Regions from separate parts of the Janibacter sp. UYMM211 genome, predicted to be linked through region 4. Evidence: riboswitches for the same ligand, from Rfam matches in the RefSeq annotation. Region 4 holds a riboswitch; each other region holds the start of a gene.
The links. A riboswitch is a leader RNA that binds a small molecule or an ion and turns the genes downstream of it on or off. The one in region 4 is predicted to bind S-adenosylmethionine.

Region 1 (4,629 bases), on a different contig from region 4:
CGACTCGGCCGCCCAGGTCGCCGACGCCGCGCTCGCCAAGCACGGCGGCAACGCCGAGAAGGCCGTCGACGAGGTCATGCGCGACCACCTCAAGCTCGTCGCGGCGAGCGGCTTCGTCACCAACCTCGGCGGCTTCATCACGCTGCCCGTCGCGCTCCCGGCGAACGTCCTGGGCTTCTACCTCCTCGCGACCCGGATGACCGCCGCGACCGCCCGCCTGCGCGGCCACGACATCTCCGACCCGCGCATCCGCAGCGCGGTCCTCCTCGCGCTCGTCGGCGCCGACGCCAACGACCTGCTCGCCAAGGCCGGGATGGCCGCCCCGTCCGGGCGCCTGACCAACCTCGCCGCGCAGCGCCTCCCGGGGCCGGCCCTCATGGTCGTCAACAAGGCCGTCGGCTTCCGGATCCTGTCGACGGCGGGGCGCAAGTCCTTCTCCCGCTTCGGCAAGTCGGTGCCGGTCGTCGGCGGGGCCGTCGGAGCGGGCATGGACACATGGCTGCTCAAGCAGCTCGCCGACCACGTGCGCACGGAGTTCCCGCCCGCCGCGTGACCACCGGGCGACCCGGGGGAATCCTCCGGGTCGCCTGCTCGTTCTACTCCTCGCGGCCGGCCCCAGACCGGCCCGGACCTTCACCAGGAGGAGCCCGATGGCCCGACGACACCGCATGCACGCCGCCGCGAACCTCGCCGGCGCCGTCCGCAGCGCCACCCGTCCCGGCACGCCCAGCCTGCTCCAGCGGGTGCTCGCGCTGCCGCGCCTCGTGCGCGCGGTCCGCAGCGGGCGCTACCAGGGGATGAGCAGCGGGCAGCTCACCCTCATGCTCCTCGGCCTCGGCTACGTCGTCTCGCCGATCGACGTCGTGCCGGAGGGGCTGCTCCTCGTCGTCGGCCTCGTCGACGACGCGGTCATCCTGTCCTGGCTCGCCGTGTCGCTCGTGCGCGAGACCGAGGACTTCATCGCCTGGGAGCAGGCCGGCTCGCCCGCTCCCGGTGCCCATGCCTACGCATCGGGCCACGCGTCGGGCCCCGCATCCGCCTACGCGACGTCGACGACCGTGCCCTCCGAGGTCGTCCGCGACTGACGGCCCCGTGCGTCGTCCACAGGCGCGCCCGCCGCGCAGCCGTCGTCCACAGGGCGCCCCGACGGCCTGACGGCAGCCCGTGCCACCGGGCAGCGTGCGGTCATGGAGACCGTCCGAGCCCGCACCCCTGTCGACATCGCCGTCATGGCGCCCTATCTCCTCGGCTTCCACCCCGAGGACTCGCTCGTCCTGCTCGCCCTCGACGGGCGACGCGTCGGGCTGATCCAGCGCTGCGACATCGTCCCCGACGAGCATGCCGAGCGCGCCGTGCGCCAGATGGTCGGGCAGGTCGTGCAGACCCGGGCCCGCGCGGTGGTCGCCGTCGCCTACGAGACCCGGTCCGGCGCCTCCGCCCGGATGCGCGCCGTCCTCGCGGATCTCGTCGACCGAGGCGTCATCGGGTGCAGCCCGGTCGTCGTCGTGCGCGACGGACGGTGGCACTCGCCGGACCGCGACGTCGAGGGGTGGGAGGAGGACGGCGTCGTGCTCCCCGAGGCGAGCAGGGTGCCCGGTGTCGCCGCGCTCGTCGCGCACGGGCGGGCGCCCCTGCGGACGCGATCGGACCTCGCGGAGCAGGTCGCCGCGGGGACCCACCCGTGCAGCACGCGTGTCGAGACTCTCCTGGCCCACCGTCCGAAGGGGCCCCGGGGTCGGGCCCGGGCGATCTCCGCCTGGACGGCCGTGCTCAGCGCCCGTGAGCCGGTCGACGACCTCGACGACGAGGTCGTCGTCGATCTCGTCGTGTCGTTGCGCGACCGGGCCTGGCGCGACGCCCTCCTCGCCGTCCTCACCCCCGGGCCGGACGCGGTGCCCGGCATCGACCCCGACGACCTGCGCGCCGCCGCCGCGGCAGCGCGCTGCTGCACGTGGGCCCACGGCGCGGCGGGCAGCGGCGGGGGAGAGGTCGACGGCGCACCGGCGCTCGACGGCGCACCGGCGCTCGCCGACGAGGCGGCGCTCGACGTCGAGGCCCTGCTCGACCGGCTGTGCGGCGTGGCGCGCCGGGTGCCCGAGCCGCGCAGCGCGGCGCTGCTCACCGTCGTCGGGCAGGTCGCCTGGTGGTCCGGCAGCGGTGCCCTGGCCGGCGTCGCCCTCGAGGCAGCCCTGCGGGCCGACCCCCGCTACCGGCTCGCGGTGCTGCTCGACCAGCTCGTGACGCACGGCATCCGGTTGCCCGCCGCCTGAGGGTGAGACGCCCGTGGCCCCGCCCACGGCGCCTCGTTACACTTCGGGCAGGTCATGAGACCCAGCGTCAAGCGCCGGCTTGCTGGGCGGCAACCCTCCTCGCGATGGGGTGCCCCGGGTGATGACCTGGCCGCACCGACCCGGTGCGTGCAAGAGCGAGGCTGCAGGAGCGCATCCGTCATGAGCGTGACGTCATTCGTCCGACCCGGTGCAGATCGACCGGGCACCCCCATCCCCACCTCGGTGCCCGCCCGCGCGGCAGGCCCGGCGCGCCCGAGCGCGGCCTGGCGCGAGGGCGACGACCCCGGCGGCCGGGTCTTCGCCGACCTCGGACCGCTCGACCTCGAGCGCGGCGCACGGCTGCCCGAGGTCCGGATCGCCTACGAGACGTGGGGCGAGCTCGCCCCGGACGGCTCCAACGCCGTCCTCGTCGAGCACGCCCTCACCGGCGACAGCCACGTCGTCGGGCCGAGCGGCCCCGGTCACCCGACGCCCGGGTGGTGGGAGGGCATGGTCGGTCCCGGCGCGCCGGTCGACACCGACCGCTACTTCGTCGTCGCGCCCAACGTGCTCGGCGGGTGCCAGGGCAGCACCGGCCCGAGCTCGCCGGCCCCGGACGGCGCCCCGTGGGGTTCGCGCTTCCCAGCGGTGACGATCCGCGACCAGGTGGCCGCGGAGGTCCTGCTCGCCGACGCCCTCGGCGTCACCCGGTGGGCCGCGGTCGTCGGCGGCTCGATGGGCGGCATGCGCGCCCTGGAGTGGGCGCTCTCGGAGCCCGAGCGGGTCGAGCGGGCCGTCGTGCTCGCGAGCACCCCGTACGCGACGGCGGAGCAGATCGGGTGGTCGCAGGCCCAGGTCATGGCGATCCGCAACGACCCCCACTTCGCCGGGGGCGACTACTACGGGCAGCCCGAGGGCCCCGACGCCGGTCTGAGCATCGCGCGCCAGGTCGCCCACGTCACCTACCGCAGCGAGATCGAGCTGCACGACCGCTTCGGGCGGCGCGGGCAGGCCGAGGGGGCCGACGCCCCCTTCGCCGTCGAGAGCTATCTCGAGCACCACGGCACCAAGCTCGCCGGTCGCTTCGACGCCAACTCCTACGTCGTGCTCACCGAGGCGATGAACTCCCACGACGTCGGGCGTGACCGGGGCGGTCTCGAGTCGGCGCTGCGGGCCTACCCCGGGCGGCTCACGGTGGCGGCCGTCGACAGCGACCGGCTCTACCCCCCACGGCTCACCGACGAGGTCGCCGCGCTGCGCCCGGGCACGCTCCAGCGGCTCGTCACGAGCCGGTCGGGGCACGACGGCTTCCTCACCGAGATCGAGCAGGTCGCGACGATCGTGCGCGAAGCCCTCGACGGCTGACGCCGAGACGCCGACGACGGCCTCGACCGGCACCGCTGACGCGTCCGGCGCGCCCCGTCCTCTTGCCCGTGCGGCACCGCGCTCGCGGTGTAGCGTCTGCGGCAACTACCAGCCATGGACAAGGAGTCGCAGATGACGATCGTCGTTGGTTACGTCTCGACCAAAGAGGGACGCGCCGCCCTCGACCGTGCGGTCGAGGAGGCGAAGCTGCGCGGGCGACCCCTCGTCGTCGTGCACTCCGACCGCGGCGGCTCGGGCTTCACCGGTGACAACGCCGCCTCCCAGGAGGCCACCCTCCAGGGGGTGCGCGACGACCTCGCCGGCAGCGGCGTCGACGTCGACGTGCGTGGTCTCGTGCGCGGCAAGGAGCCGGCCGAGGACCTCATCGCCGTCGCGGAGGAGACCGATGCCGAGCTCATCGTCATCGGGCTGCGCCGCCGCACCCCCGTCGGCAAGCTCATCCTCGGCTCCAACGCCCAGCGGGTGCTCCTCGACGCCCCGTGCCCCGTCCTCGCGGTGAAGGCTGACGCCTGACGCGAGACGCTCTGCAGCACCGCCGAAGGGCCCATGCGCACGGTCGCGTGGGCCCTTCGCGTGCTCTCGACTTATAATGGTGATCAAGCCCGCGGCCGAGCGCCCAGGCGCCACCTGCTCCGGAGGCAGTCACCCTGCTCCAGATGCATCCTCGGTGGCGCGGGCCCAGCCCGCTCACACGCCACGGAAGGTGCCGGTAGACCCTTGTCGCCCCGCTCGACCACGTCAGACTCCCTGCCCCGCGACTTCGCCCACCCTGCCGTGCAGACCTTGCTCAGCAAGGGCAGCTCCACCGGCCACGTCACGGCAGAGGACGTCGCCGCCGCGGTGAGCGAGGCCGGGATTACCGCCCCTCGGATGCGCGTTGTGCTTCAGACGCTGAAGGAACAGGGAATCGAGGTCCACGTGCCACCGACCACCACCAAGAAGACCGCCACCAAGAAGGCAGCGTCCCCCGCCA
Region 2 (4,629 bases), on a different contig from region 4:
TCGAGGCCGCCGTCCGCAGCCAGGTCGAGGACCCCCTCGAGCGCCCGTCGTCGTGACCGCGTCCCGTGGTACCACCCGGTGCCGAAGGGGTGCACCGCCGCGGACCCGGGGAAGGGCTGCAGCGCGCCGACCTGCGCGCTCGGCGTGCCGACCTCGGCGACGAGCCGGTGCAGCTGGGTCAGCCCGGCGGCCACGCTCACCTGCTGACCGGTGACCGCCCGCAGCACCGCTTCGAAGGGGGTGGGGGTGCCCGGCAGCCGGATGCCCGGGCGCCGCGCGACGAGGGGAGCGAGCACCGGGACCGTGCGCAGGTGCGCGTCGACCTCGGCGGGATCGGTGTCGAGGTCGAGCATGCGCCGCAGGACGGCGACGGCCGCGTCGTGGTCGGCGGCGTCGGCGAGCTCGAGCCGGGCGGCGAGCCGGTCCTGGCCCGGGTCGTCGCGCAGCTCGACGAGCGTCGAGCCGTGAGGGAGCGCCAGCGCGAGCCGGTAGCGCTCGTCGTCGACGACCTCGACGCCGTCGAGCGCGTGGTAGCGGTACCAGTCGAGCAGCCCCTGCCAGTCGAGCGGCGGCTCGTAGCCGAGCGTCGTGTCGACCGTGACGGGGCCGCCGACGTGCTCGCGGGTGTCGCGGTCGGCGGGCATGGGTCGATCCTGCCCAGGAGCAGGCCCTACCCTTGGCTCTCGTGCTTGTGCCGTTGACCACGATCGTCCTGGTCGCCTCCCTCGTCCTCGCCGTGGTCGCCGGCGCCTACACGGCCCTCGACCGCGTCATCGACGACCGGCTGCTGCTCGTCGCCGCCGTCGTCGAGCTGCTCCTCGTCGTCCAGGCCGTCGTCGCCTGCGTCGTCGCGGGGCAGGTCCGCACCCCCGGCGAGGGGCCGACGATGGCCGCGTACGCGGTCACCCTGCCGCTCGTGCCGCCGGCGCTCGCGTACCTCGCCATCAAGGAGAAGTCGCGCTGGGCGATGGGTGCCGTCCTCGGGGGCGCCCTCGTCGTCGCGGTGATGACCCTGCGCATCCAGCAGATCTGGACCGTCCATGCGTGAGGCGACGGGGGAGCGCACCGGCCGTCCGGTGCGCAGCGGCCCCGGTCTGCTCCTCGTCATCGCCTACGGCACCCTCGCGCTCGCGGCCACGGGCCGCTCGACCCTCCAGGTCCTCGAGTACTTCGACCGCGCGCCGCTGGCCTACCTGCTGAGCGCGCTCGCCGCGCTCGTCTACGTCGTCGCGACGTGGGCCCTGCTCACCGACCGGCGCCCCGTCGCCTCCGCGACGATCACGGTCGAGGCCGTCGGCGTCCTGCTCGTCGGGGCGCTGTCCTACCTCGCGCCCGACCTCTTCCCGGACAAGACGGTGTGGTCGCACTTCGGCTCCGGCTACGGCTTCCTGCCGCTCGTCCTCCCCTTCGTCGGGCTGTGGTGGCTGCGCCGCACGGCCCCGGCGGGCGCGCCCACCACATCCTGAGACGCGCCCTGTCGCGCCGCGAGGACGCGGGCTAGCCTGCCCGCAGGTCAAGAGCACCAGCGTCAAGCCCCGGCTCGCTGGTCGGCAACCCTCCATCCGCGGTGGGGTGCCCCGGGAGACGACCTGGTCCGTGAGCACCCGCCCACGGTCAAGCGCGATGACACCAGGAGAACCCTCATGTCCGACCCCACGACGTGGCACTTCGAGACGCAGCAGATCCACGCCGGGCAGAGCCCCGACCCGACGACCGGCGCCCGCGCGCTGCCGATCTACCAGACGACGAGCTACCAGTTCGACTCCACCGAGCACGCCGCGAACCTCTTCGGGCTCAAGGAGCTCGGCAACATCTACACCCGCCTGATGAACCCGACGACGGACGTCGTCGAGCAGCGCATCGCCGCGCTCGAAGGGGGAGTCGGCGCCCTCCTCGTCGCGTCCGGCCAGGCCGCGACGACCTTCGCCATCCTCAACGTCGCCGAGGCCGGCGACCACGTCGTGGCCAGCCCGGCGCTGTACGGCGGCACGTACAACCTCCTCGGCTCGACCCTGCCCCGTTACGGCATCGAGGTGACCTTCGTGCAGGACGCGGCGGACCTCCAGCAGTGGCGCGACGCGGCGAAGGAGAACACCAAGCTCTTCTTCGGCGAGACGATCTCCAACCCCAGCGGCGAGATCCTCGACGTCGAGGGGGTCGCCGGGGTCGCCCACGAGCTCGGGCTGCCGCTCGTCGTCGACAACACCGTCGCGACGCCCTACGTCCTGCGCCCGATCGAGCACGGCGCCGACGTCGTCGTGCACTCGGCGACGAAGTACCTCGGCGGGCACGGCACGACGATCGCCGGTGCGATCGTCGACGCCGGGACCTTCGACTACGCGCTGCACCCGCAGCGCTTCCCGTCCTACAACGAGCCGGACGAGAGCTACCACGGGCTGCGCTACGGACCGGACCTCGGCGTCGGCAGCGCCTTCGGGGCCAACCTGTCCTTCATCCTCAAGGCGCGGGTGCAGCTGCTGCGCGACCTCGGTTCGGCGGTCTCGCCCTTCAACGCCTTCCTCGTCGCGCAGGGCATCGAGACGCTCTCGCTGCGCATCGAGCGGCACCTGGAGAACACGCGCGCCGTCGCCGACTTCCTCGTCGGTCACCCGCAGGTCGAGCACGTCACCTGGGCGTCCCTGCCCGACCACAAGCACCACGCCCTCGCGCAGAAGTACGCGCCGAAGGGTGCTGGCGCCGTGCTCACCTTCGAGATCGTCGGCGGCGAGGAGGCGGGTCGCCGCTTCGTCGAGGGGCTGACCCTGCACAGCCACGTCGCGAACATCGGCGACGTGCGCAGCCTGGCGATCCACCCGTGGTCGACGACGCACAGCCAGGGCAGCGACGAGGGTCGCTACGCGGCCGGTGTCTCGCCGGGCCTCGTGCGCCTGGCCGTCGGCATCGAGCACGTCGACGACATCGTCGCCGACCTCGAGCGGGGCTTCGCCGCGGCCGCGGGCGAGGCGCAGGAGCGCGCCGCGAGCTGACGTCATGACGAAGGGGGGACCCACCCGGTGGTGGGTCCCCCCTTCGTCGTCAGCGGGCTGGGCCCGCCCGAGATGTCGACGCGAGCGCTGGTTGCAACCCGAGCAGGTGCGAACGTCTGGGGTGGTCTCCCGAGATGTTGGCGCGAGCGCTGGTTGTAACCCGAGCAGGTGCGAACGTCTCGGGTGGTCTCCCGAGATGTTGGCGCGAGCGCTGGTTGCAACCCGAGCAGGTGCGAACGTCTCGGGTGGTCTCGAGGCTCGGGCGCAGGCGCCCTCGCACCTCGACCGACGAGGGCCTGTGGACAACTCGGTCGGCCGGGGTGGCGGGTCGACCTAGCGTTCGGGGATGACACGGCTGACCATCAGCGCCGAGGCGATCGCCGCGCTCGGCGACCGGCTCGAGGAGATCGCGACCCACCTGGAGGAGCGGTCGGCGCAGACGCGGGGAGCGGGCGACGTCGACCACGGCTTCGTCGACCGGGTGGCCGAGGAGGCGGTCGACCGGGTCTACGGCGACTTCGAGCACGCCCGGGTCACGCTGTGCGCTCAGCTCACCTCGCTCGCCCGCCTGGCCCGCTCCGCGGGCGCCTGCTACGTCGACACCGACGACATGGTGCGCCGCTCGGTGACACCGACCTTCGAGCGCGGGACGAAGGTCGGCACCCTGTGACCGGCTACGACTGGACCGCGCGCGACATCCTCGCGCTCGACCCCTACCGCGTCGACCTCGCCGCGACCGACGCCGTCGCCGCCCTCGGCAGCGACCTCACGACCGTCGAGGACAACGTCGCGCTCGTCGCCGAGCTCCTCGGGCAGGTGAGCACTCACGGGGTATGGGAGTCGCCGTCGGGCGAGACCTTCGCCCGCGAGGTGGGTGACGTCCCGGTGATCCTGCGGCAGGTCGGGGCGCGCATGGGCGGCGCGGGCGAGAGCATCACCCGCTACTCGCGGACGCTGCGCACCACCCAGGAGGAGATGGAGCGCACGGCCGCTGCGCACGAGCGCACGTGCAGCACCCTGGCCGAGATCGACCGCCAGCTCGCCCTCTACGCACCCCACCCGGCCGAGGAGGCGCTGCGGGCCCGACGCGCCGAGGCCCACCGCGAGGTCCTCGCCCACGAGAGCGCCTACGCCGCCGCGAGCGAGGACGCCCGGCGCGACGAGGCCGTGCTCGCCGCCGACCTCGACGAGGTGTGCACCGATCTCGCCGACCCGCGCGGCTACGACGCGCTCGAGAGCACCCGAGACCTCGGGCGCAGCGCGGTCTTCACGGGGCCGTGGGCGGGGCTGCTCAAGCCGCTCGCCCTCGGGACCGCGCTCGACCCGCTCGGCCAGGCCGGCCTGCGGGTGGCCTACGGGCACGGCAGCTGGCACCGGATCGCCTCGGACTCGAGGTACCTCGTCGCCGACGGGGTGATCAAGGGCAGCGGACGCGCGCTGCGGTCGGCGCGGGGCGTGAGCACCGCCGCCACCGCCGTGGGCCGCACGACGCGGACGGCGAGCCCGGCCCGCGCCCCACGGGCGCTCGACCAGCCCTGGCACGTCACCGCCCGGCAGAGCACGACCCGGCTCGCCGCCCGCAGCCGCGCGCTCGCCGTGGCGAAGGGGACGCAGCTGGCCCGCGACCGCAGCGGCCTCGCCC
Region 3 (4,629 bases), on a different contig from region 4:
ACGTCGTGCTCGTCCACGGGCTGGGCATGGGCATCGCGGGGTCCGCCTGGGGCACGGTCGTCGCCCAGGCGGGCATGGCTCTGGCGCTCGTCACCGTCGTCGCCCGCCACGGACGAGCGCACGACGCGTCCCCCCGGCCGCACGTCGCCCGGGTGCTCCGGTCGGCTGTCGAGGGGGTGCCGCTGCTCGTGCGCACGCTCGCGCTGCGCGCCATCCTCCTGCTCACCGTGTGGACCGCCGCGAGCTTTGGCGACGTGCCCCTCGCGGCGCACCAGGTGACGATGACGATCTGGTCGGCCCTCGCCTTCGCCCTCGACGCGATCGCCATCGCCGCCCAGGCCCTCACCGGTCAGGCCCTCGGGGCCGGCGACCGCCGGGCGGTCCGCGACGCGAGCGCGATCATGATGCGGTGGGGCTGGTGGACCGGCGTCGTCCTCGGGCTGCTCGTCCTCGCCGGGCACCAGGTGCTCCCCGCCCTCTTCACGACAGACGCCGGGGTGCGCGCCTCCATCGCCTCGGGCCTGCTCGTCGTCGCGATCGGCCAGCCGCTCGCCGGCCTCGTCTTCACCGCCGACGGCATCCTCATCGGGGCCGGCGACGGGCGCTGGCTCGCCGGGGCCTCGACGGTCGTCCTGCTCGCCTACGTCCCGCTCGTCCTGCTCGCCCGCCACCTGGGCCAGGGGCACACGGCGACCTCGGCGATGGTCGTCCTCTGGGTCGCCTTCAGCGGCTTCATGCTCGTGCGCTGGGCGACGCTGTGGTGGCGCCTGCGCAGCGACGCCTGGCTCGTCACCGGCGCCCACCGCTGACCCGGCCGCGCGGTCGCCCGCGACCCGGAACCCGGGTCACAGCCGGGCAACGTCTCGGTCTCACCCGTTGATCTGCGCCCACGACTAAGGTTGCGTGGATCGGCATGACCCCGCCACAAGCGTCGTCCGTCCTGCCCGTCCCTGCCGCTGACAGCGGTGGCCTGCGAGGATTCGAGGAGGCGGTCAACGACGTCGTCGGCCCCTTCGCCGACTGGCTGTCCTCCGTCGTCTTCTACGCCGTCCCGCTCCCCGGGGGCTCCGAGCTGCCCCTCGTCGTCCTCTGGCTCGTCGCCGCGGGCGTCATCATCACGGCCTACCTCGGCGTCGTGCAGGTGCGCGGCGCGCGGCTGTCCCTCGAGGTGGTCCGCGGCAAGTTCTCGCGCCCGGACGACCCCGGTGAGATCACGCACTTCCAGGCTCTCTCGTCGGCGTTGTCCGGCACCGTCGGCCTCGGCAACATCGCCGGCGTCGGCGCGGCTCTCGCCCTCGGTGGGGCGGGTGCGACCTTCTGGATGGTCGTCTGCGGTCTGCTCGGCATGGCGACGAAGTTCGCGGAGTGCACGCTTGGCGTGAAGTACCGCACCGTCAACCCCGACGGCTCGATCTCCGGCGGCCCCTTCAAGTACCTGCCGGTCGCGTACGGCCGGTTCGGCCGGGTCCCCGCCGCGATCATGACCGGCGCCTTCGCCATCGCGATCTTCTTCTTCGGGGTCGGCGGCGGCAACATGTTCCAGGCCAACCAGACCTTCGCCCAGGCTCGCGAGGTGACCGGTGGCGCCGACGGCTTCCTCGGCTCCGACGGGTCCGCGCTCGTCTTCGGCCTGGCCCTGGCCGCGCTCATCGGCGCGGTGATCCTCGGCGGCATCACCTCGATCGCCGCGGTGACCTCGAAGCTCGTCCCGGTCATGGGCATCGGCTACGTCGCGGCGTGCCTGCTCGTCATCGGCTCGAACATCAGCCAGGTCCCCGGCGCCCTCGGCGACATCGTCAGCGGCGCCTTCACCCCGGAGGCCGGGCTCGGCGGCCTCGTCGGCGTCCTCATCGTCGGCTTCCAGCGCGCGGCCTTCTCCAACGAGGCCGGTCTGGGATCGGCCCCGATCGCGCACTCGGCCGTGAAGACCACCCGCCCCGTCTCCGAGGGCTTCGTCGCCCTCCTCGAGCCCTTCATCGACACGGTCATCGTGTGCACGATGACCGCCCTGACCATCGTCATCGCGAACCCGCCGTCGTGGCGCGAGGGCATCGACCAGGTCAAGGCGGGTGGCGGCGCGCCCGACGGCGTGCTCCTCACCAGCGACGCCTTCGCCACCTTCCTGCCGCAGTTCCCGGTGATCCTCGCCGTCATGGTGGCGCTCTTCGCCTTCTCCACGCTCATCACGTGGAGCTACTACGGCGAGAAGGCCTGGGAGTACTTCTTCGGCCCGTCGCGGCCGAGCCTGCTCACCTACAAGCTGATCTTCGTCTCCTTCACGGTCATCGGCACGGTGCTCACCTTCGGCTCGGTGCTCACCCTCACCGACGCCTTCCTCTTCATGTGCGGCTTCATCAACCTCCTCGGGCTGTACTTCCTCCTGCCCGAGCTCAAGAGCGAGATGCGCGACTACCTGGCCGACTGGCGCAGCGGACGTCTCTACGAGCTCGGCGCCGCCGACGAGGCCGAGCTGAGCGCCATCCGCGAGGAGCAGGGCAACACCGGCGACCTGCCCCAGATGCGCACCGACTCGGCTCACGACAGCGGGCTGAGCATGGAGGAGCGCGCCCGCGGCGGGGCCCGGGCCGACGAAGACTGACACGCCCGACCCACGTCATGACGAGGACGACCCGCCGGCACACCGCCGGCGGGTCGTCCTGCGTCCGTAGGCGGTCCGAGATGCGAGACACCAATCCCTACTGTTGCGATAGGACTTGATCGCGCGCTAGGTTCCTCGCAGGTCATGAGCTCCAGCGCCAAGCCCCGGCTCGCTGGACAGCAACCCTCCATCTCGCGGTGGGGTGCTCCGGGTGAGGACCTGGCCCCTGCCGACGTGGCAGGGGCAAGCGCGAGGCCCCACGGCCTCGAGACGAGGACGGGCACCACATGAGCACCGACACGACCCGCACCACGGGCCGGCGCAGCTGCCGGCACGTCGAGCGACGGCACGTCGACCTGCTCCGCGTCAGCAGCGCGCTCTGTCGCCGCTGACGCAGCAGACGTAGCACCCCACCATCGACCGGTCGCCCCGCGGCCCGGTCAGCGTGGCGTGCCCGTCACCCCTGACCCAGCGCCCCTGGGTCGCCCGCACCCTCACCGCACCACGGCCGTCCGGTACCCGCCGACGTCCGACGACCCCCCATGCCCAGGAAGGCATCCCCATGGCTCTCGTCGCCACCATCTCGAGCAGTCCGTCGACGACATCGCGCACCGACGGCGTGCTCACCCACCTCTCGCGCTGGGTCCAGCGCGCCGGGCATCTCACCCTGCCCGTCGTCCTGCGCGACCTGCCCGCCGAGCCGCTCCTGCGAGCCGACACCACCCACCCCGACGTCGCCGCCGCGGTCGCGACGATCGCGAGCGCCGACGCCGTCGTCGTGAGCACCCCGGTCTACAAGGCGGCCTACAGCGGTCTGCTCAAGACCTTCCTCGACCTGCTGCCCCAGGACGCGCTGCGCGGCAAGGTCGTCCTGCCCGTGGCCACCGGAGGCAGCCCCGCGCACGTCCTGTCCGTCGACTACGCGCTGCGGCCGGTGCTGGCCAGCCTGGCGCCGAGCGCGATCACCCCCGGATGGTTCGTGCGGGCCGACGAGGTGCACCTGCTCGACGGCGGTGAGATCCTCCTCGACGAGTCCGCCGCCGCCCCCCTTCGCGAGGTCACCCGGGTCTTCCTCGACGGCGTCGCCGGGCGATCGCTCGTCGCGGCCGCCGACCGCGCGCACGGCGTGGAGCGGGCGGCCTGATGCGCACCACGACCCGCCGCTCCGTCCTGTCCGCCGGCGCGCTCCTCGCCCTGACGACGAGCCTGGCCGCCGGGTGCGCCCTGCCCACGAGCGACGCGCAGTCGCAGGAGGAGGGAGCGCACACGACCGTGCGCTACCAGGGCAGTGCCAACGCCGTCACCTGGCCCGAGCTCGCCGACGACCTCGGCTACCTCGATCGCGTCCAGCTCAAGTACGTCGGCGCGACGACCAGCGGCCCGCAGGACATCCAGTCCGTCGCGACCGGTCAGACCGACATCGGCGGCGCCTTCTCGGGCGCCATCGTCAAGCTCGTCGAGGCGGGCTCCCCGATCACCGCCGTCGTCAACTACTACGGCTCGGACGCGAGGTCCTACCAGGGGGTCTACGTCCGCAAGGACAGCGCCATCCGCCGGCCCCGCGACCTCGTCGGCAAGAAGATCGCGGTCAACACGCTGGGCGCCCAAACCGAGGCGGCGATCGACACGTGGCTGACGACGTCCGGGCTGTCGCAGAGCGAGATCGACCAGGTCCAGCTCGTCGTCCTGCCGCCCAACGACACCGAGGAGGCCGTCCGACGCGGGCAGGTCGACGCCGGCGCGCTCGGCGGGATCCTCCAGGACCACGCGAAGGCCCAGGGCGACATCCGTGAGCTCTTCCGCGACACCGAGGTCGTCGGACCGATCAACGGCGGGCAGTACGTGCTGCGCGACGACTTCATCGCGCAGCACCCCCAGGCCACCCGAGAGCTGACGACCGGGGTCGCGAAGGCCATCGAGTGGGCCCGCACGACGCCCCGCGCCGACGTCATCGCCCGCTTCACCCAGATCGTCGAGGCGCGCGACCGCAACGAGACGACCGCCAACCTGCGGTACTGGAAGAGCACGGG
Region 4 (4,629 bases):
CGTCCTTGCCGACACCCATGACCATCGGGTGCTCGTTGGTCCGTGCGACGTCGCTGCGCAGCACGTCGCCGAGGCAGACCATCTCCTTGTCGGCGTTCGGGATCTCGATGCCGATGGCCGACTTGCCCGGGATGGGGCTGAGGATGCGCACGTCGGCCGAGGCCACGGCGTAGGCGATGTTCTTGCTGAGCGCGGTGACGCGCTCGACCTTGACGCCGGGGCCCAGCTCGACGACGTACCGGGTGACGGTGGGGCCGCGGTGGAAGCCGGTGACCTGCGCGTCGATGCCGAACTCGTCGAGGACGTTGGTCAGGGCGTCGACGACCTGGTCGTTGGCGGCGGAGCGCTCCTTGTGCGGCGAGCCGGCCTTGAGCGCCGCCGAGTCGGGCAGCGTGTAGGTGACGTCGCCGGCGAGGGCGAGCTGCTCGACGCGCTGCGGCAGCTGGGTCGTCGGGGGCGCCTGCAGCGGGGTCTTGTCCTTGGCGACCGGGGCGACGACGCCGTTGCCGGTCGAGCGCTTCTCGCCGGGGCGCGGGCCCCCCTTCGCCGGGGCCTCCGGGGCGGCGGCCTCCTCTGCCGCGGCGGCCTCGGCCGCCTTCGCGGCGTCGGACTCGGCCTTCGCGGCCCGCCGGCGGCGTGCCTTCTCCGCGGGCGAGACCTGGGCGGCCTGGTCGAAGGCGGTGTCGCCGTCGCGCTCGTCGAGCTCGTCGAAGCGGCGCTTGCGGGCGGCCTGCACGGCACGGGCGGCCGCCGGCGTGCTCTCGACCTCGTTGTGCGGCTGCGGCGGGGCGCCGGTGAAGACGGCCCGCAGGTAGGCGGCCCGGGTGGGGATCTCGTGCAGGGGCGTGCCCGTGACGAGCAGGAGCGAGAAGGTGCCGAGCAGCACGAGGATGATCGCCGTCGGCCACACGGTGAGCCCGGTGGCGAGCGGGTCGGAGGCGAGGAAGCCGACGATGCCGCCGGCGTCGCGCATCGGGCCGGCGCCGTCGGGGGGCTGCGGGATGCCGCGGGCGATGTGCGTCAGACCGCAGACCGACAGCGAGAGCAGGGCCAGGCCGAAGCCGAGCCGGGCGCTCGTCGCGTCGTCGGCGCCGCGCAGCAGGCGCCACCCGGCGAGGACGAGGACGAGCGGGAGGGCGTAGGCGACGCGGCCGAAGGTCCCTGCGGCCACGGCGTGCACGAGATCGGCGAGCCCGCCCTGCAGGCCCCACCACTCGACGGCGGCGACGACGACAGCGAGCGCGACGAGGGTGAAGCCGAGACCGTCACGACGGTGCTCGGGCTCGATCTGGCCGGCCTGGTGGCCCACCCGACGGGCACCGGCGCCGGCGGCGCCGGCGACTCCCATCCACGTGCTGCGCACGGCGGCGAGCGGGAGCGGGAGACCTCCCCCCTTCGCAGAGGTCGTGCCCGACCCCTTCGAGCCGGTGCGGCCGGAGGAGCGCGAGGAGGACCGGGCCTTGGTGCCCGTGGACCGCCCCGGGCCCTTGGTCGCGGCCGTGCGACCGGGTGCGCGGGTGGATCCCCCACGCGGGCGCGCGGGGGTGCCGTTACGTGTTGCCATGCTCGCAGGCTAGGCGATCGCCACCCCTTTCACACGTGTCACACGCGCACCAGGGCGCACCGATCCCGGGCGACGGGGGTGTGGACGGCGCCGGGGAGAGCCACCGGCGCCCGCATACCCTGCGTGCGTGCCCCATGTCCTCGTCGCGCTCGCCGTCGCGCTCGTGGGCATGCCCCTCGCGTGGAGGTGGGGCCGCTCGGGCACCTACCGACGCCCCGACGAGACGGCTCCGCTGCCCGCCCACGGGTGGCTCGTGCCGGCGGTGCCGGCGCTCGCGGCCGCCCTCGTCTGGGTCTCCCGCGACGAGCCGCTCGCCGCCGCGGCGGCGACCGCGCTCCTCGCCCCGGTCGGCCTGCTCCTGCTCGCGGTCGACGCGGACGTCCACCGGCTGCCCAACGCCCTCACGCTCCCCTTCGCGGCCGCCGTCCTCGCGCTCCTCGCCCTCGCCGCGGCGACGTCCGGGCAGTGGGACGATCTGCGTCGGGCGCTCGTCGCCACGGCGGGCGTCGGCGGTGCCTTCGTGCTCGTCAGCCTCGTCCTCGGCTCGCGCGGCATCGGGATGGGCGACGCGAAGCTCGTGCTCGCCCTCGCCCCGCTGCTCGGCTGGTACGGGTGGAGCACCCTCACCATCGGCGTGTACGCGGCCTTCGCGCTCGGCGGTGCCGCTGCGCTCGTGCTCCTCGTGCTGCGCCGGGTGGACCGGGCCACGCACCTCGCCTTCGGCCCCTACCTCGTGCTCGGGGCGGTCCTCGCGCTCCTCGTACGCGCCTGAGCACGCCCCTCCCCCGCCCAGGTCTCAGCAGACAAGACGGGGCCGGACGGGCTCGACGCCGCTCCCCGACCCGCTGCTATCGTCGCGGCCAAGGTCATGAGTGCCAGCGTCAAGCCCCGGCTCGCTGGTCGGCAACCCTCCTCCGCGGTGGGGTGCTCCGGGTGACGACCTGGCCGACGCCAGACGACGCCGGCAAGCGCGGACCCCGGCTGCCCCGAGGTCCCAGACCTCATGGGAGGCATGCCATGTCCACCACCGCTCTCGCCCCGGCCGCTGCGCCGACGCTCCCCCGCCCCGCCGAGCCGACGCTGGCGGCCGTGCACCAGCTGCGACCCCGCCCGAGCGCGCCGTCGACCCCGGCCCTCGTCTCCGACGGGCTCGTCTGCCCGCTCGAGTCCGGCGCCGAGGTGGAGTACGCGAATCTCGACCACGGGGCCTCGACCTCGGCCTTCGTCGCCGTCAAGGCCGCCGTCGACGAGGCGAGCCTCACGTACTCGTCGGTGCACCGCGGCAACGGCTACGCCTCGCGCGTGACGAGCGCGCGCTACGAGCAGGCCCGCGAGGTCGTGGCCCGCTTCGTCGGCGCGCGCGCGGACGACCACGTGATCTTCACGCGCAACACCACCGACTCCTTCAACCTCCTCGCCTCGGTCGTGCCGCAGGACGCGCAGGTCTTCGTCTTCGGCTCCGACCACCACGCGACGATCCTGCCGTGGCGCGCCGAGCAGCTCGTCCGCCTCCCCGTGCCCTCGAGCCCGGCCGAGGCGGTCTCGGTCGTCGACGCGGCGCTGCGGACCTCGCGCACCGCCGACGCGCTCGTCGTCGTCACCGGCGCGTCGAACGTCACGGGCGAGTACTGGCCGGTCGCGCAGATCGCGGCGGTCGCCCGCCGGCACGGCGCCCGGGTCGCGCTCGACGCCGCCCAGCTCGTCCAGCACCGCGCCGTCGACCTCGCGCTCGAGGAGCTCGACTACGTCGCCTTCTCGGGGCACAAGATCTACGCCCCGTACGGCGCGGGCGTGCTCGTCGGGCGCTCGGACTGGCTCGACGCCGCCGAGCCCTACCTCGCCGGGGGCGGTGCGACGGCCGCGGTCTCCGACGAGGACACGACGTGGCAGATCGGGCCCGCCCGCCACGAGGCCGGCAGCCCGAACGTCCTCGGCGCGGTGGCCCTGGCCGTCGCGTGCGAGGTCGTCGAGGAGCACCGCGAGGCCATCGCCGAGCTCGACGAGACCCTCGGGCGGGGCCTGGTCAGCCGGCTCGACGCGATCCCCGGGGTGCAGACGCACTCCATCTTCGGGCCGACGCACGACCGGGCGCCGGTCGTGACCTTCACCGTCGAGGGCCGCTCGGCGCAGGAGGTCTCTCGCCGGCTCTCCGACGAGCACGGCATCGGGGTGCGCGACGGACGCTTCTGCGCCCACGTCCTCGTCGACGCCCTCCTCGCGCGGCAGGGCTCGAGCAGCACGAGCGCGGTCCGCGCGAGCCTGGGTCTGGCGAACTCCCCCGAGCACGTCGACCGCCTCGTCGCCGCGGTCCGCTCCCTCGCCCCGCGGGGCTGACTCCCCCTTCCGCCCGCCTCCGGCTACCGACCCGGCTACGACGCAGTACTGGTCGTGATGACGACCAGTACTGCGTGGTAGCTCGGGGGGTGTGGTAGCTCGGGGGGTGTGCTAGCTCGGGGGTGCCGGGGCGAAGGGGTGCGCCTCAGGCCTCGACGACCGTCGGGATGATCATCGGGCGGCGGCGGATCTTGCCGCCGACCCAGCCGCCGACGGCGCGGCGGATGACCTGCTGCAGCTGGTGGGGGTCGGTGACCCCCTTCGCCGTCGCGTCCTGGATCGCCGAGACGATCTTCGGACGCACCTGCTCGAAGATCTCGTCGTCCTCGGCGAAGCCGCGGGCGGTGATCTCCGGACCGGCGAGGATCGCGCCGCTGGAGGAGTTGATGACGACCATGACCGAGATGAAGCCCTCGTCGCGCAGGATGCGGCGGTCCTTGAGCAGGTCCTCGTCGGCCTCGCCCACGCTGCTGCCGTCGACGTAGACGTAGCCGCAGGGCACCGCGCCGACGACCCGCGCCCGGCCGTCGACGAGGTCGACGACGACGCCGTCCTCGGCGAGCGGGATGTGGTCGGGGTGGACCCCGGTCGCGATCGCGAGGTCGCGGTTGGCCACGAGGTGGCGCCACTCGCCGTGCACCGGCAGGACGTTCTTGGGCTTGACGATGTTGTAGCAGTAGAGAAGCTCGCCCGCGCTCGCGTGACCGGAGACGTGCACCCGGTCGGTGCCG

Region 1: linked by a shared signal. The riboswitch ahead of metX (homoserine O-acetyltransferase MetX) and the one ahead of ABIB53_RS08600 (aminotransferase class V-fold PLP-dependent enzyme) in region 4 are both predicted to bind S-adenosylmethionine.
Region 2: linked by a shared signal. The riboswitch ahead of ABIB53_RS01210 (bifunctional o-acetylhomoserine/o-acetylserine sulfhydrylase) and the one ahead of ABIB53_RS08600 (aminotransferase class V-fold PLP-dependent enzyme) in region 4 are both predicted to bind S-adenosylmethionine.
Region 3: linked by a shared signal. The riboswitch ahead of ABIB53_RS11255 (putative leader peptide) and the one ahead of ABIB53_RS08600 (aminotransferase class V-fold PLP-dependent enzyme) in region 4 are both predicted to bind S-adenosylmethionine.

The regions. Positions count from the first base shown of each region.
Region 1 is NZ_JBEPOY010000001.1:256,269-260,897, reverse strand. Features, by position in the region: gene ABIB53_RS01180 (EcsC family protein) at 1-553, shown strand, start outside; gene ABIB53_RS01175 (YkvA family protein) at 651-1,085, shown strand; gene ABIB53_RS01170 (DUF4192 domain-containing protein) at 1,188-2,270, shown strand; SAM riboswitch class IV at 2,321-2,432, shown strand; gene metX (homoserine O-acetyltransferase MetX) at 2,451-3,635, shown strand; gene ABIB53_RS01160 (universal stress protein) at 3,768-4,169, shown strand; gene ABIB53_RS01155 (RNA polymerase sigma factor) at 4,374-4,629, shown strand, end outside.
Region 2 is NZ_JBEPOY010000001.1:267,986-272,614, reverse strand. Features, by position in the region: gene ABIB53_RS01225 (DNA-3-methyladenine glycosylase family protein) at 1-644, opposite strand, end outside; gene ABIB53_RS01220 (hypothetical protein) at 698-1,048, shown strand; gene ABIB53_RS01215 (hypothetical protein) at 1,041-1,466, shown strand; SAM riboswitch class IV at 1,512-1,627, shown strand; gene ABIB53_RS01210 (bifunctional o-acetylhomoserine/o-acetylserine sulfhydrylase) at 1,644-2,987, shown strand; gene ABIB53_RS01205 (hypothetical protein) at 3,334-3,657, shown strand; gene ABIB53_RS01200 (hypothetical protein) at 3,654-4,629, shown strand, end outside.
Region 3 is NZ_JBEPOY010000004.1:16,964-21,592, reverse strand. Features, by position in the region: gene ABIB53_RS11265 (MATE family efflux transporter) at 1-809, shown strand, start outside; gene ABIB53_RS11260 (alanine/glycine:cation symporter family protein) at 914-2,599, shown strand; SAM riboswitch class IV at 2,740-2,855, shown strand; gene ABIB53_RS11255 (putative leader peptide) at 2,887-2,991, shown strand; gene ssuE (NADPH-dependent FMN reductase) at 3,162-3,743, shown strand; gene ABIB53_RS11245 (ABC transporter substrate-binding protein) at 3,743-4,629, shown strand, end outside.
Region 4 is NZ_JBEPOY010000002.1:727,461-732,089, reverse strand. Features, by position in the region: gene ABIB53_RS08610 (FtsK/SpoIIIE family DNA translocase) at 1-1,564, opposite strand, end outside; gene ABIB53_RS08605 (prepilin peptidase) at 1,692-2,336, shown strand; SAM riboswitch class IV at 2,429-2,541, shown strand; gene ABIB53_RS08600 (aminotransferase class V-fold PLP-dependent enzyme) at 2,582-3,898, shown strand; gene ABIB53_RS08595 (ribonuclease J) at 4,044-4,629, opposite strand, start outside.